Regions from separate parts of the Rhizobium quercicola genome, predicted to be linked through region 3. Evidence: predicted binding sites of a transcription regulator. Region 3 holds the regulator's gene; each other region holds the start of a gene.
The links. The regulator PhoB, encoded in region 3, activates phosphate uptake and scavenging genes when phosphate is short. The targets are predictions, from matches to a motif close to TGTCATNNANCTGTCAT.
Positions count from the first base shown of each region.

Region 1: a site for PhoB is predicted at 857-873, ahead of LRX75_RS08610 (DUF1045 domain-containing protein). Genes of this name have one in related genera too.
Region 2: a site for PhoB is predicted at 1,198-1,214, ahead of LRX75_RS03940 (NAD-glutamate dehydrogenase). Genes of this name have one in related genera too.

Region 1 covers NZ_JAJOZR010000005.1:22,671-27,194, forward strand. The annotation lists gene LRX75_RS08610 (DUF1045 domain-containing protein) at 12-818, opposite strand; gene LRX75_RS08615 (PRC-barrel domain-containing protein) at 1,037-1,390, shown strand; gene LRX75_RS08620 (NAD(P)/FAD-dependent oxidoreductase) at 1,442-2,605, opposite strand; gene mnmC2 (tRNA (5-methylaminomethyl-2-thiouridine)(34)-methyltransferase MnmC2) at 2,644-3,402, shown strand; gene LRX75_RS08630 (DEAD/DEAH box helicase) at 3,696-4,524, shown strand, end outside.
Region 2 covers NZ_JAJOZR010000002.1:86,952-91,475, reverse strand. The annotation lists gene pdxY (pyridoxal kinase PdxY) at 106-981, opposite strand; gene LRX75_RS03940 (NAD-glutamate dehydrogenase) at 1,222-4,524, shown strand, end outside.
Region 3 covers NZ_JAJOZR010000003.1:173,466-177,989, forward strand. The annotation lists gene argF (ornithine carbamoyltransferase) at 1-438, opposite strand, end outside; gene LRX75_RS05980 (aspartate aminotransferase family protein) at 535-1,734, opposite strand; gene LRX75_RS05985 (GcrA family cell cycle regulator) at 2,277-2,849, shown strand; gene phoB (phosphate regulon transcriptional regulator PhoB) at 3,010-3,693, opposite strand; gene phoU (phosphate signaling complex protein PhoU) at 3,887-4,524, opposite strand, start outside.

The sequences.
Region 1 (4,524 bases), on a different contig from region 3:
GGCGCTGATGGTCAGGCGCTGGTCGTCAGCCGCCGCATGGCCTGCGCCATCTGCACCTCCCGTGCCGGCGTCGCTGCCGAGGCGGTGGGATCGGAGGCCGCCGCGAAGCGCGCCGTTGGCTTGTGCGCCGAAATCTTGCCGAGAGGGTGCTGGGAATGCACGCGCAGCGGCGCCCCTGCCCCCGGCTCGATGAACAGCGCAAGGCTTGCGACCTTCACCGGCTGCGCAAGCAGGGGCTCGAACTGCGTGCGCAGCGGCCCCTCCATCTTCGCGCGCATGGCGGCCGTCATGGGGCCGGTCAGCATCATGTGGAACCGGAACTCCTCCATGACGAACGGGTCTCCCCAGCGGTGCAGGTTCGAAAACTGGGTCGCCGTCAGCTTGTCGGCATCCAGCCGCTCGATATCCCGCTCGCTTAGGGGGGCTCGGAATTCGTCAAACGTCTGGACGACCCGCGCCGCCAGATGCGTCATCGGCTCGCACGGGACGCGCGGGCTGAGCCCGAAGGCGCTGCCGAGCCAGGAGACCTCGAGATCCGGGATCTCGAACGGGGCGATCTCGCCGGCAAATCGCATCATGGCTTTCAGAAGCGCCGATTCCGTCCGCTCCGCAGCGAGGGGAAACGGCGCCTTGATCGACCCGTGAAAGCCGTAGCGTCGCGGAACGGCCGTATAGAAAGCCATGTCCTGCGCGCTGCAGCCTGCGACCGACAGTTGTTCGCACAGGTCACCGGAATAGACATTTCGCCCCAGCCATTCGGCTGCGGCAACGGAGAGCGGGTCATGGATGGGCGGGGTGAAGCAGATGGCGTAGCGCATGGCAAACCTCGATTTGCCCCCTGCGCTACGTGATTTGCATGACAGCCTGACGAAGACTGCGCCTCCTCGGCATCGAAAATTCGGAACCGGACCGACTTTCACACGTTTTACGGCCATCAAGCCAGAAGAGGAGAAGGACCGTGACCTATCACAACCCCAATCTGCACGGCGACCGCCCCAACGCTCAGGGTGAGGGCCAGAAACTTCAGGATGCAAGCATCGTCGAGACCCAGGACCTCATCGCCAGCGACAAGGTGGAGGGAACGCGGGTTTACGGCGCGGACGGCAAGCGTATCGGGTCGATCGAGCGTCTGATCATCGGCAAGCGCAGCGGACAGGTCGCCTATGCAGTGCTTGGTTTCGGTGGCTTTCTCGGCATCGGCGAGGACCATTATCCGATCCCGTGGACGAAGCTCAGCTACGACGAGGAGCTTGGTGGCTACCGCACGGAACTGACGCGCGAACAGGTCGAGAAGGCCCCGAAATACCGCAGCGACGACGAGTACGACTGGAACCGGGAAAACGGCCGTCTGGTGTATGACTATTACGGCGTGCCGCCCTACTGGATGTAAGCGAGCGGACGAATGACGACGAGGGGCGCGCCACGAGGCTGCGCCCCTTTTTCATAAGGCAAGATGGCTTTCGGTTCGGAACGATGGCGGCAACACGATCGCCTGCACACCATCGAGCGTGTGCTCGAAGATGCCCTCAACCACGGCCTGCGCGAGCCGATGGGCAATGCCGAAGCTGATCTTGAAGCCGCCGGTCAGCAGATGCAGGCGGGGATAGTCCGGATGCGGGCCGGCCATCGGGTCGCGCCCGATGGCGCGCGGACGCAGGCCCGCCCAGCGCTCGAGAACCGGTGCGCCGGCCAGCGACGGAACCAGCGTCTCGGCCTTGGCGAGCAGATCATCGAGCCTCCGGTCGGTCGAAAACGGATCGGCATAGTCCACCTCGCTGGTGCTGCCGATCGCCACGCCGCCCGCATCATGCGCGATGACGTAAACGCCATCCGAGTACAGGATCGGCAGGGCGGGATCGAGATCGACCGCCAGCCGGGCGGCCTGCCCCTTCACGCTCGCGCCGCTTGGCGGTCGCGCCGCTGCACCAGCCAAAGCCGCCAGGCCGTCGATCATCGGAAAACTGTCGACGCCCGCCGCCAGCACGACGTGACCCGCTTCGACAGAGATCCCATCGGCGAGGACCACGCGCCCCTGCCGCGGATCGATCGTGCGCACGGCACATCCCTCGAGGATGGTTACACCGGGCATCCCCTCAAGCGTGGACCTCAGCAGATGCAGAAGGCCGCGCGGCGAGACACGCGCCGCCAGCTGGTCGGAAACGGCTCCATGCGCCACGACATCGGGTGAGAAAAGCCCCTCCGGTGCGGCGTCCAGAACGCGCCAGGCAAAGCCGCCCGCTCCGCTCCGCCAGTTCACAGCCGCATCCGCCACCTGCCGGAGCGCGATCTCCCGCAGATGCGGCTTTGCCAGGGGAATGAGCCGGCCCGTTCGACGGTATCCGGCATAAAGCCCGGTTGCAGCCTCCATCCCGCGGATCTCGCCCTCCAGCGACACCAGCGCGTCGAACTGGAATTGCTTCTTGTCGTTCCAGCGATCCGGCGTGTGCGGCATCAGCGCACCGAGCAGCCCGCCGCTCGCCCCGGCCCCGATCGCCGCCCGCTCCGCAAGTACGACCTTGACCCCGGCACGCGCCGCATGAAGCGCAGCCCAGAGGCCCATGATGCCGCCGCCGATGACGACCAGATCCGTCTTCATATCCGCCATCGATTGACCTTGTCCCAAGGGCTGATTATCGCTTGTCCATGACCGAAAGCCGCCCGACCATCGCCGTGGAAAACCCGTCCCTAAACCAGCAGACGCTCGACTGGCACACCGGCGATATGCCGTATTCCGTTGAATTTGACGATCATTTTTATTGCCGCACCGACGGCCGGCAGGAATGCGGTCACGTCTTTCTGAACGGGAACGGACTGCCGGAGCGGTGGCGCCACGCGCAGGCGGTTGCGATCGGCGAACTCGGCTTCGGCACCGGGCTCAATTTCTGCGAGACATGGCGTCAGTGGGCTGGCGCGGAAAAACCGCCCGGTGCCCGCCTCGCCTTCACCTCGTTCGAGCGCTTCCCCATGCAGGCGGCAGACATCGGCCGCGCGCTTTCCGCCTGGCCCGAGATCGCACGGGAGCGCGACGCGCTGGTCGCCGCATGGCCGCAGGCGCTGTCCGGCCATGTGCGTCTCGACCTGACGGGCGACGTCACGCTCACCATCGTCTGCGGTCCGGCCATCGATGGTGTCACCAGCCACACCGGGCACTTCGATGCCTGGTACCTCGACGGCTTTGCCCCCTCGCGCAATCCGGCCATGTGGTCGCCGGAGCTCATGGCCGCGGTGCACGATCACACGCGGCCCGGCGGCACCTTCGCGACCTACGCCGCCGCCGGCTTCGTACGCCGCAATCTCCAGGCCGCAGGCTTCGCCGTGGAGCGCCGCAAGGGCTTTGCCGGCAAGCGGGAAATGCTTTGCGGCGCAAGGGCTGCAGCAGGTCAGCCCGAGCCGCAAAGCTGATCGCCTCTTCGCACTTGCGAAAAAGACAGCTTGACTTTCAGCTGGGAAACAACGACATGAGGGCCAGCGTCACCTTCCGGCCGCCGCGTGAGCGTGCCCAGCGGATTTTGTCATTCCGTCGCGAAGGCCAAGCGCACCCATGAGACCGTGCCACATTCGGCACCCGCAGCGCAGACAGCTTTTTCAACCCACCAAGATCCCATTTCACGCGGGGTTCTTGAAACCAGATGACCCGGAACCGCAGGAAAGCGGTGTTCCGGTCCCTGTCGTTTGGCGCCCCGAAAGGCATACCTTTGACCAATTTTTCTTCCCTTGGCCTCTCCGAGCAGATGGTTGCGAACCTTACCCTTGAAGGTTTCACCGTGCCGACGCCGATCCAGGCCGAAGCCATTCCGCTCGTCATGGCAGGCCATGACCTCATCGGCCTCGCACAGACCGGCACCGGCAAGACCGCCGCATTCGGCCTGCCCATGATCGAGCGCATGCTGGCCGACGGCAAGCGCGCCGACCCGCGCAACGTCCGTGCCCTCATCCTCGCCCCGACCCGCGAACTGGTGAACCAGATCGCCGCCAACCTGAAGGTCTTCGTCAAGAAGAGCCCCCTGCGCATCGGCCTCGTCGTCGGCGGCGCCTCCATCAACAAGCAGACCCAGCAGCTGGAACGCGGCGTCGAGATCCTCGTCGCCACGCCCGGCCGCCTGCTCGACCTTCTCAACCGCAAGGCCGTGACGCTGACGACCGCGCGCTACCTCGTGCTCGACGAAGCCGACCAGATGCTGGACCTCGGCTTCATCCACGACCTGCGCAAGATCTCCAAGCTCGTGCCGAAGAACCGCCAGACCCTGCTGTTCTCCGCCACGATGCCGAAGGCGATCGCCGACCTCGCCGGCGACTACCTGACGGACCCCAAGCGCGTCGAAGTCGCCACGGCCGGCAAGGCTGCCGACAAGATCGAGCAGTTCGTGCATTTCGTCACCGGCAAGGACGGCAAGGTCACGCTGCTGAAGCAGTCGCTGACCGCCAACCCGGACGGCCGCGCGATCGTCTTCTCGCGCACCAAGCATGGCGCCGAGAAGCTGATGAAGCACCTGGAATCGGTCGGCTATTCCGCCGCCTCCATTC
Region 2 (4,524 bases), on a different contig from region 3:
CTGACCCGTGTTTAAGCGCCGATTGTCCGAAGAGGCAAGAGTGACGCGGTCCGCTCGGTTAATTTACGGCGGGCCGGGCACGACTCCGAACCGCGAATTCCCGTATCAGCGCTTGCGCGTCTGCGACGGATGCATCAGGTGGCGCATCTGCACCAGCGACATCGGCCCGGTCAGGCAATGTGCGTCCTGCTGCAGCGTCAGCTCGTCGGCACCGCGCCGCGCCGAGCGGGCCACCATCTCGAACACGCTGGCGGTGGCGAGCTGCAGCGCCTTCTCCTCGCTCTGCCCCTCCAGAAGCCGCCCCAGAAACAACGCGGCCATCAGGTCGCCCGTCCCGTTCGGCGGATTGTCGACCAGCCGGTGCTCGGCCAGCAGCGCATGATGCCCGGAAAGGTAGAGATTGCCCGTGCTGCCGTTCATCATGGCGATCGCCGACGTCACCAGCATGCGCGAGGGCCCGAGCGCCAGCGCGGCGTCCAGAATGGCCGTATTGCTGTCGAGGTCGGCATGCGAGAGCCAGGACAGCTCGAAGCGGTTCGGCGTGGCGAGCCCCGCCAGCGGCAGGAGCCTGTCCCGGATGCCCAAGGCGACCGCCTCCGGCACATAGAGATCGCCCCGGTCGCCGATCACCGGATCGCAGGCATAAAGGAGATGCGGATTGCGCGCCTTCAGCGTCTCGACCAGGCGTGCCACCGCCTCGACCTGCTGCGCATTGCCGAGATAGCCCGACAGCACGGCGCGAACCTCGCCCACCCAGGGAGACGCCGCAAGCTCGCCCAGCATCGCATCGAACGTATCCGGGTCGATCGCCATCCGCGTCGAGCGGCCGTGTCCCGGATGCCAGGGCATGATGACCGTCGGCACGGCCCAAACGGTAAAACCCAGCGTCTCCAGCGCGAAGACGGCTGCGCGGTTGCCGACGGAGCCGCGCATGACGTGGCTGGAAATGACGATGACGGTACCGGCGGCGGTCTCGGACATGCTGCAGGTCTTTCTCTCGGGGGCGCTGCCGCCAGATCGCCCGACGGTCACGCTGCTGTCAACTGCACATGGGAAGGGGAGCATGGACCATGACAGCCGAAGGCCGGTTCCGATCCGCTCGATCCGGCGCCCTGCCATGCGCGCATACCCGCTTTGGCAGAAAGAGGCGGGCTTAGCGGTCGCAATCACGAATTCTTCTGCTAGGTTCAGGGAAAAACAACGGCTGGAGGACGAAACACCATGGGCACGCGACATCATCCGAAGAAAACCCGACTGATCGGCGAGATCGAGCAGGCGGCAGAACGCCTCGGTCAGCCCTTCCTGTCGCCGGCCATTCTTTTCGGACGCGCGAGCCCCGACGATATCGCCGCCTATGATGCGGGCATGCTCGCCGCCGCCGCGGCGCACGCCTACAAGGAGGTGACCGCCCGCAAGAAGGACACGTCCCGCGTCACCGTCACCGATCTGGAAAGCGTCAAGCCCGGCGGCGCGCCGGTCTCCGTTCTCTGCGTCACCGACCGCAACATGCCCTTTCTCTACGATTCCATCATGGGCGAGGTCACGAGCCGGCATCGCGATCTCTCGCTCGCCGTCCACCCGATCCTGGTCGTATCCAAGGGCGCCGAGCCCGTGCTGTTCGACCCCGAGGAGGAGAGCGATCCGACCGAGCGCGTGAGCCACATCCAGATTCACCTCGGCCATCTCGCGCCCGAGGAGGCGACGGCGCTGGTGGGCGCGATCGAGACCGTCCTTGCGCAGGTGCATCAGGCCGTGGGCGACTGGGAGCCGATGAAGGCGCTTCTCGGCGAAGCCATGGGCGAACTGGAAGAGCAGGCGACAGGCGACCGCGATGCCGACCGCAAGGAGGCGCTCGCCTTCCTCACCTGGCTGCGCGACGACAACTTCACCTTCCTCGGCATGCGCGAATACAGCTATTCCGGCGACGGGCAGAAGGCGACGCTCGATCGCGGCACCGGGCATGGTCTCGGCATCTTGTCCGATCCGAACGTCCGCGTGCTACGCCAGGGACACGACGCTGTGGTCACCACGCCGGAAATCCTCGCCTTCCTGCAGGGTCCCGATTTCCTGATCGTCACCAAGGCGAACACCAAGGCCGTCGTCCACCGCCGCGCCTATATGGATTACATCGGCATCAAGCGCTTCGATGCCCAGGGCAACGTCATCGGCGAATTGCGCGTCGTCGGCCTCTTCACCTCGACGGCCTATACGCGCTCGGCGGCCGACATTCCGCTGCTGCGTCTGAAGGTGCGCCGTGTCATTGAGCATTTCGGCTTCGATCCGCGCGGCCACTCCGGCAAGATGCTCATCAACACGCTCGAATCCTACCCGCGCGATGACCTGTTCCAAATCGACGTCGAAGAACTGCAGGTGTTCTGCGAGCAGATCAACGAGCTTGCCGATCGCCCCCGCGTGCGCGTCCTGCCGCGCATCGACCGCTTCGATCGCTTCGTCTCGATCATCGTCTACGTGCCGCGCGAACAATATGATTCCCGCGTGCGCGAGCGCATCGGCGACGTTTTCAAGGATGTCTACGAGGGCCGGGTCTCGGCCTACTATCCGGCCTTTCCGGCCGGCGGGCTCGCCCGCGTCCATTTCATCATCGGCCGTTCCGGCGGCACGACACCGCGGGTCGCTCAGAGCACGCTGGAAGATGCCGTCCGCGAGATCGTCACGCGCTGGTCCGACCGTTTCCATCTGCTCGCCCGCCGCGACGGCCTCTCGCTCACCGTGAACGAAGGCTATCAGGCGGCCTTCACCCCCGCCGAAGCCTATGCCGACCTGCCCGACATCGCCGCCGCGCAAACGGACGACCCGATCCGCATCGCCTTCTATGAGCGCCACCGGCTGCAGGGCACGCCCTCGGAGACGGCCGGGGAGGACACCGCGAACGCCGATCGTCTCGAGCTGAAGATCTTCCACGCCGATCGCGCCGTCTCGCTCTCCCAGCGCGTGCCGCTGCTGGAAAATCTCGGCTTCCGCGTCATCAGCGAGCAGACCCACGACCTCTCCGTGTCCGATGCGAAGGGCGAGCGGCTGGTGGTTCTCCACGACATGGAGCTGATCCACCGCGACGGAAAGACGCTCGACGTCTCGTCCATGGGCCCATTGCTGGAGGAGGCCTTCCTCTCCGCCTGGACGGGCAAGATCGAGGACGACGCCTTCAACCGGCTGATCCTGCTGGCCGGGCTCAACGCGCGCGACGTCACGGTGCTGCGGGCCTATGCCCGCTACCTCCGTCAGGCCGGCATCCCCTATTCCCAAGGCCTGATCGCCGAGACGCTGAACAAATATCCCGCGATCTCTGCCGATATCTTCCGCCTCTTCATCGCGCGGATGGACCCGCAGACCGGGGAGAAGGAGCGGACGCGCGACGCCTCCAGGCTGCAGACCGGCCTCGAAGAGGCGCTGAACGCCGTTCCGAGCCTCGACGAAGACCGTATTCTGCGACGCATGATGAACGCCGTGCTCTCGACACTGCGCACCAATTACTTCCAGCGCGACGAAGCCGGCGAACCGCGCGTCATGCTGGCCTTCAAATTCGATCCCAAGCTGCTCGACGGCCTGCCGGAGCCGCGGCCCTTCCGGGAGATCTTCGTCTATGGCGTCGAGGTGGAGGGCGTGCATCTGCGCTTCGGCAAGGTCGCCCGCGGCGGCCTGCGGTGGTCGGATCGCGCCCAGGATTATCGCACCGAAGTGCTGGGTCTGGTCAAGGCGCAGCAGGTCAAGAACGCCGTCATCGTGCCCGTCGGCGCAAAGGGTGGCTTCTTCCCGAAGCTGCTGCCGGCAGGCGGGACGCGCGACGAGATCTTCCGCGTGGGGACCGAGGCCTACAAGACCTATATCCGCACCATGCTGTCGATCACCGACAACATCGTCGATCAGGAGATCGTGCCGCCGAACGACACGCTGCGGCTCGACGGTGACGATCCCTATTTCGTGGTCGCCGCCGACAAGGGCACGGCCACCTTCTCCGACACCGCCAACGGCCTCGCGCAGGACGCCGGCTTCTGGCTGGACGACGCCTTCGCCTCCGGCGGCTCCGCCGGCTACGACCACAAGAAGATGGGCATTACGGCGCGCGGCGCCTGGGAAACGGTCAAGCGCCACTTCCGCGAGATGAACATCGATATCCAGACGGCGCCGTTCAGCGTCGTCGGCGTCGGCGACATGTCCGGCGACGTCTTCGGCAACGGCATGCTGCTGTCGCGCCAGATCCGCCTCATCGGCGCCTTCGATCATCGCGACATCATCATCGATCCCGACCCCGACATCGCCGCATCCTTTGCCGAGCGCGAGCGGCTGTTCGCGCTGCCCCGCTCCAGCTGGCAGGACTACGACCGCGCCGCGCTGTCGAAGGGCGGCATGATCATTTCGCGGACGGAAAAATCCGTGAAGCTGACCCCGGAAGCGGCGGCCGCCATCGGGCTCGAAAAGACACAGGCGACGCCCTTCGAGATCATGACGGCCATCCTCAAGGCGCGCGTCGATCTGCTCTGGTTCGGCGGCATCGGCACCTATGTC
Region 3 (4,524 bases):
ATGCTCCTCGAAGGTCATGATGTCGGCCATGATCTGGCAGGGATGCGTCGTATCCGTCAGCGCGTTGATGACGGGCACGGTGGCATGGTCTGCCAGCTCCAGAAGGCGGCTGTGATCCGTGGTGCGGATCATGATCGCATCGACATAGCGCGAGAGGACCTTGGCAGTATCGCCGATGGTTTCGGCGCGCCCGAGCTGCATTTCCGTGCCCGACAGGAACAGCGTCTCGCCACCCAGCTGCCGCATGCCGACATCGAAGGACACACGGGTGCGGGTGGAAGGCTTTTCGAAGATCATGGCGAGCATCTTGCCGGCCAGCGGCTTCTCGGCGGTTCCGGCCTTGGTCGCTGCCTTTCGCACCCGCGCATCATCGATGATGGAGCGTAGGTTCTCCGCCGACATGGCGGAGAGATCGAGGAAGTGCCGGGTATCAGCCATGGAAATGCGGTGTCCTGTCCTTGTCCCATCGGGGCTTCAGCCTCCGTGTGCGGGCATGGGTGTCGGTAATCCTGGGTTTCGGTATCCGTCTCGGCCTCAAGCCGTGGCGCGCTGCTTGACCGCCGTCAGGGTCTCGCTGGCGCGCTCGATGCGGGCAAGGCCCTCGCGGGCTTCCTCTGCGGTCGTGATCAGCGGCGGCAGCAGGCGGATGACGTTTTCGCCGGCGGGAACGGCCAGCATCTTTTCCGCCCGGATCGCCTTCAGCAACTCCGCCGAGGGAACCGCCGCCTTGATACCGAGCATGAGGCCTTCGCCGCGGATCTCCTCGATCACATCGGGAAAGCGATCGGCAAGCGAGGCCAATCCCTGACGGAAGACGAGCGCGACGTCGCGGACATGCTCCAAGAAGCCCTCGCCCAGAACCACGTCGAGCACGGCGTTGCCGACGGCCATGGCCAGCGGGTTGCCGCCATAGGTGGAGCCATGCGTGCCGGCGACCATGCCGGAGGCGGCCTCTTCCGTCGCGAGGCAAGCGCCGAGCGGAAAGCCGCCGCCGATTCCCTTTGCAGCTGCTAGGATGTCCGGCGAAATGCCCGACCATTCATAGGCGAAGAGCTTGCCGGTCCGGCCGACGCCGCACTGGACTTCATCGAAGATCAGCATCAGGCCGTGTTCGTCGCAGAGATCGCGCAGGGCCTGCAGGAAGGCCTTGGGTGCCGGGCGGATGCCGCCCTCGCCCTGGATCGGCTCGATCAGGATTGCGGCCGTCTCCTCGGTGATCGCCGCCTTGACGGCATCGAGGTCGCCGAAGGGAACCTGGACGAAGCCCGGCGCCTTCGGGCCGAAGCCCTCAAGATATTTCGCCTGCCCGCCGGCTGCGATGGTCGCAAGCGTGCGGCCGTGGAAAGCACCTTCGAAGGTGATGACGTGAAAGCGCTCCGGCCGGCCCTTGGCGAACTGGTAGCGGCGGGCGGTCTTGATGGCGCACTCCAGCGCTTCCGCGCCGGAATTGGTGAAGAAGACCTTGTCGGCGAAGGTGTTGTCCGTCAGGCGCGTGGCGAGCTTTTCCTGGCCGGGGATCTCGTAGAGATTCGACAGGTGCCAGACCTTGTCGGCCTGGTCCTTCAGCGCCGCCACCAGATGGGGATGGGCGTGACCGAGCGAATTGACGGCCACGCCGGCGGCAAAATCGAGATAGCGCGTGCCATCTTCCGCCACCAGCCAGACACCTTCGCCGCGCTCGAAGCGCAGCGGCGCGCGCATGTAGGTTTCGTAAAGCGGGGTTGCCTCGGCCATCGTGCCAATCTCCTCGTCCTGTCCGCGCGGGCTGCGGGGAAGGTTCGACCTGTTCTGCAGAGACCGGCAGCGCCGGCCCGACACTAGAGCGCCGCGCGTCGTCCATGACGCGTCAAGGTCGCTCTAACACGTTAGAGTTGCTGCGAAATCCTGCCCGGAAACCGATCCCGACGTCAGGAATTCTGCAGTAAAAATACCGCCCAGAGGGCGGCGAGCGCACTATCGGTACTTCACGTGCCGCTGTCAACAAAAGTCCCGGAACGACAGGCTTTTTGCGCGTTTTTCAGCCGCGATGCTTTCCGGCGAAAAGACCTTGCAAATATATCACGCGGTGACAGCAAGTTGGGGAAAACCCAAAAATCGATTCGGGTCGATTCATGGGACTCTTGTCACGGAGTCACCCCGTCTCTAGGTTAGTAAATAATTGCTAGACGCATGCGGCGGACCTAGTCACCAAAAGAGTCAAGGCGTTGCAGTCTCGGAGCCATCCGGGACGCGGTGAGGGATTCGTCCTTTGTGAACGGCCTGGAACGGAGACGACAATGAACTGGACTGACGAGCGGGTGGAGAGACTGAAGAAGCTCTGGGCCGAGGGGTTGAGCGCGAGCCAGATCGCGGCACAGCTCGGCGGCGTCAGCCGCAATGCCGTCATCGGCAAGGTTCACCGTCTGTCGCTTCCCGGTCGCGCCAAGGCCGGTGGTGCCGCGCCGAGCGCAACCCGCCCGAAGCGTCCCGTCGCCGTCGCACGTCCGGCCGCTCCCGAAGCGGTCGTCGCCAACGCGGCGCCGCGCTCCGCACCGTTGCGTCCGACGGCACGCCCGGTCAGCACGATGAACGTCATCGAGGACTCCGAAAGCGCCTTCGCACCGGAGACCGCACTGACGGTGACCGGCAGCGGAGCGAGCGGCGCCACCGGCAGCAATGTCGTCGTGCCGATGTCGCGCAAGCTCGTTCTGACGCAGCTCACCGACCGCACCTGCAAGTGGCCGATCGGCGACCCGATGAAGGACGAGTTTCACTTCTGCGGCAACGATTCGCCCGACAGCTCGCCCTATTGCACCTTCCACGCCAAGCTGGCCTACCAGCCCTCGGCCGAGCGTCGCCGCGCGCGATAGGCGCTCCAGAGACCCACGACGTGAAAGGCCTTTTTCGGAGCACGAAGAAGGCCTTTTTTTCGTTCTGGATAATGGAGGGGTTGCGCCTGTCCCGAAGATGCGCCCGATCGACCGGCCTGACGCCCCTGGAAACGTTGCGCTTCTGGTGGTCGGCGCGGGCTCAGCTTTCCAGCGAGTAACCCGCCCCGCGGACCGTGCGGATGACATCCTGCATGTTGGAGAAGTTCAGGGCCTTGCGCAGGCGGCCGACATGGACGTCGACGGTGCGCTCGTCCACGTAGATATCGTGCCCCCAGACGCCGTCGAGAAGCTGCGAGCGCGAGAAGACGCGGCCGGGCGAGGCCATGAAGAATTCGAGCAGGCGGAACTCCGTCGGCCCGAGGCGGACTTCGCGGGTCTTGCGGTGGACGCGGTGGGTTTCGCGATCGAGCTCGATATCGCCGCATTTCAGAAGCGAGGAAAGAACCTCCGGGCGCGCGCGGCGCAGCATGGCTTTCACCCGCGCGATCAGCTCGGGCGTCGAGAAGGGCTTGACCACATAATCGTCGGCGCCGGTGGCAAGGCCGCGGACCCGCTCGCTCTCCTCGCCGCGCGCCGTCAGCATGATGATCGGCAGGCGCTCCGTTTCGCTGCGCTGGCGCAGACGGCGGCAGAGCTCGATGCCGGAAACGCCGGGCAGCATCCAGTCGAGGATCAGAAGATCGGGCAGCCGTTCCTGCAGCCGCACCTCCGCCTCGTCGCCCCGGTTGATGGTGTCGACATCGAAGCCCTCGGCCTCGAGATTGTAACGCAGGAGAACGCTCAGGGCTTCTTCATCTTCCACGACGGCAATTTTCGGCTGCATTTCTGGACTCCGTAGTGTCCTTGTCACGCGACAAGGCTTTCGCCAGAACCCGAGGGCGGCGATCATCGTTGACAGTTTTCATGCGTGGCGGCGAGAGACCGCCGGATGGCTGCATACCTCCAGCCGAACGTCTGCCGGCTCCAAGACCGGCGGCGATGGCGCGGGAGCGGACCGGCTCCCGCGCGCCCCGCGCTTAGGTGGCGAGTGCGCCGACCGTGTTCGACGAGTCGTCTTTCGGACGTTCGCCGAGCGGCTGCGCGCCGGTCGTCATGTAGTAGATCGTCTCGGCGATATTGGTCGCGTGGTCGCCGATGCGTTCAATATTCTTGGCGCAGAAGAGAAGATGCGTGCAGGGCGTGATGTTGCGCGGATCTTCCATCATGTAGGTCAGGAGTTCGCGGAACAGCGAGGTGTAGATCGCGTCGATCTCACCGTCGCGCTCGCGAATGGCCTTTGCCTTTTCGGCCGAGCGGGAAGCGTAGACGTCCAGCACTTCCTTCAACTGCATCAGCGTCAGTTCGGCCAGATGCTCGATGCCGCGGGCCAGCTGCCGCGGCAGGCTGGCGCTGGAGACGGCAATGACGCGCTTGGCCGTGTTCTTGCCGAGGTCGCCCACACGCTCGAGATCGGCCGCGATGCGGATCGATCCCATGATCTCGCGCAGATCGGCCGCCATCGGCTGGCGCTTGGCAATCGTCACGATCGCCTTCTCGCCGATCTGGCGCTCGGCATCGTCGAGCACGACGTCGTCGGAGATGACCTTCTGGGCGAGGCCCAGATCGGCATTGACGAGGGCGCGAACGGATTCGGCCACCATCTGCTCGGCAAGGC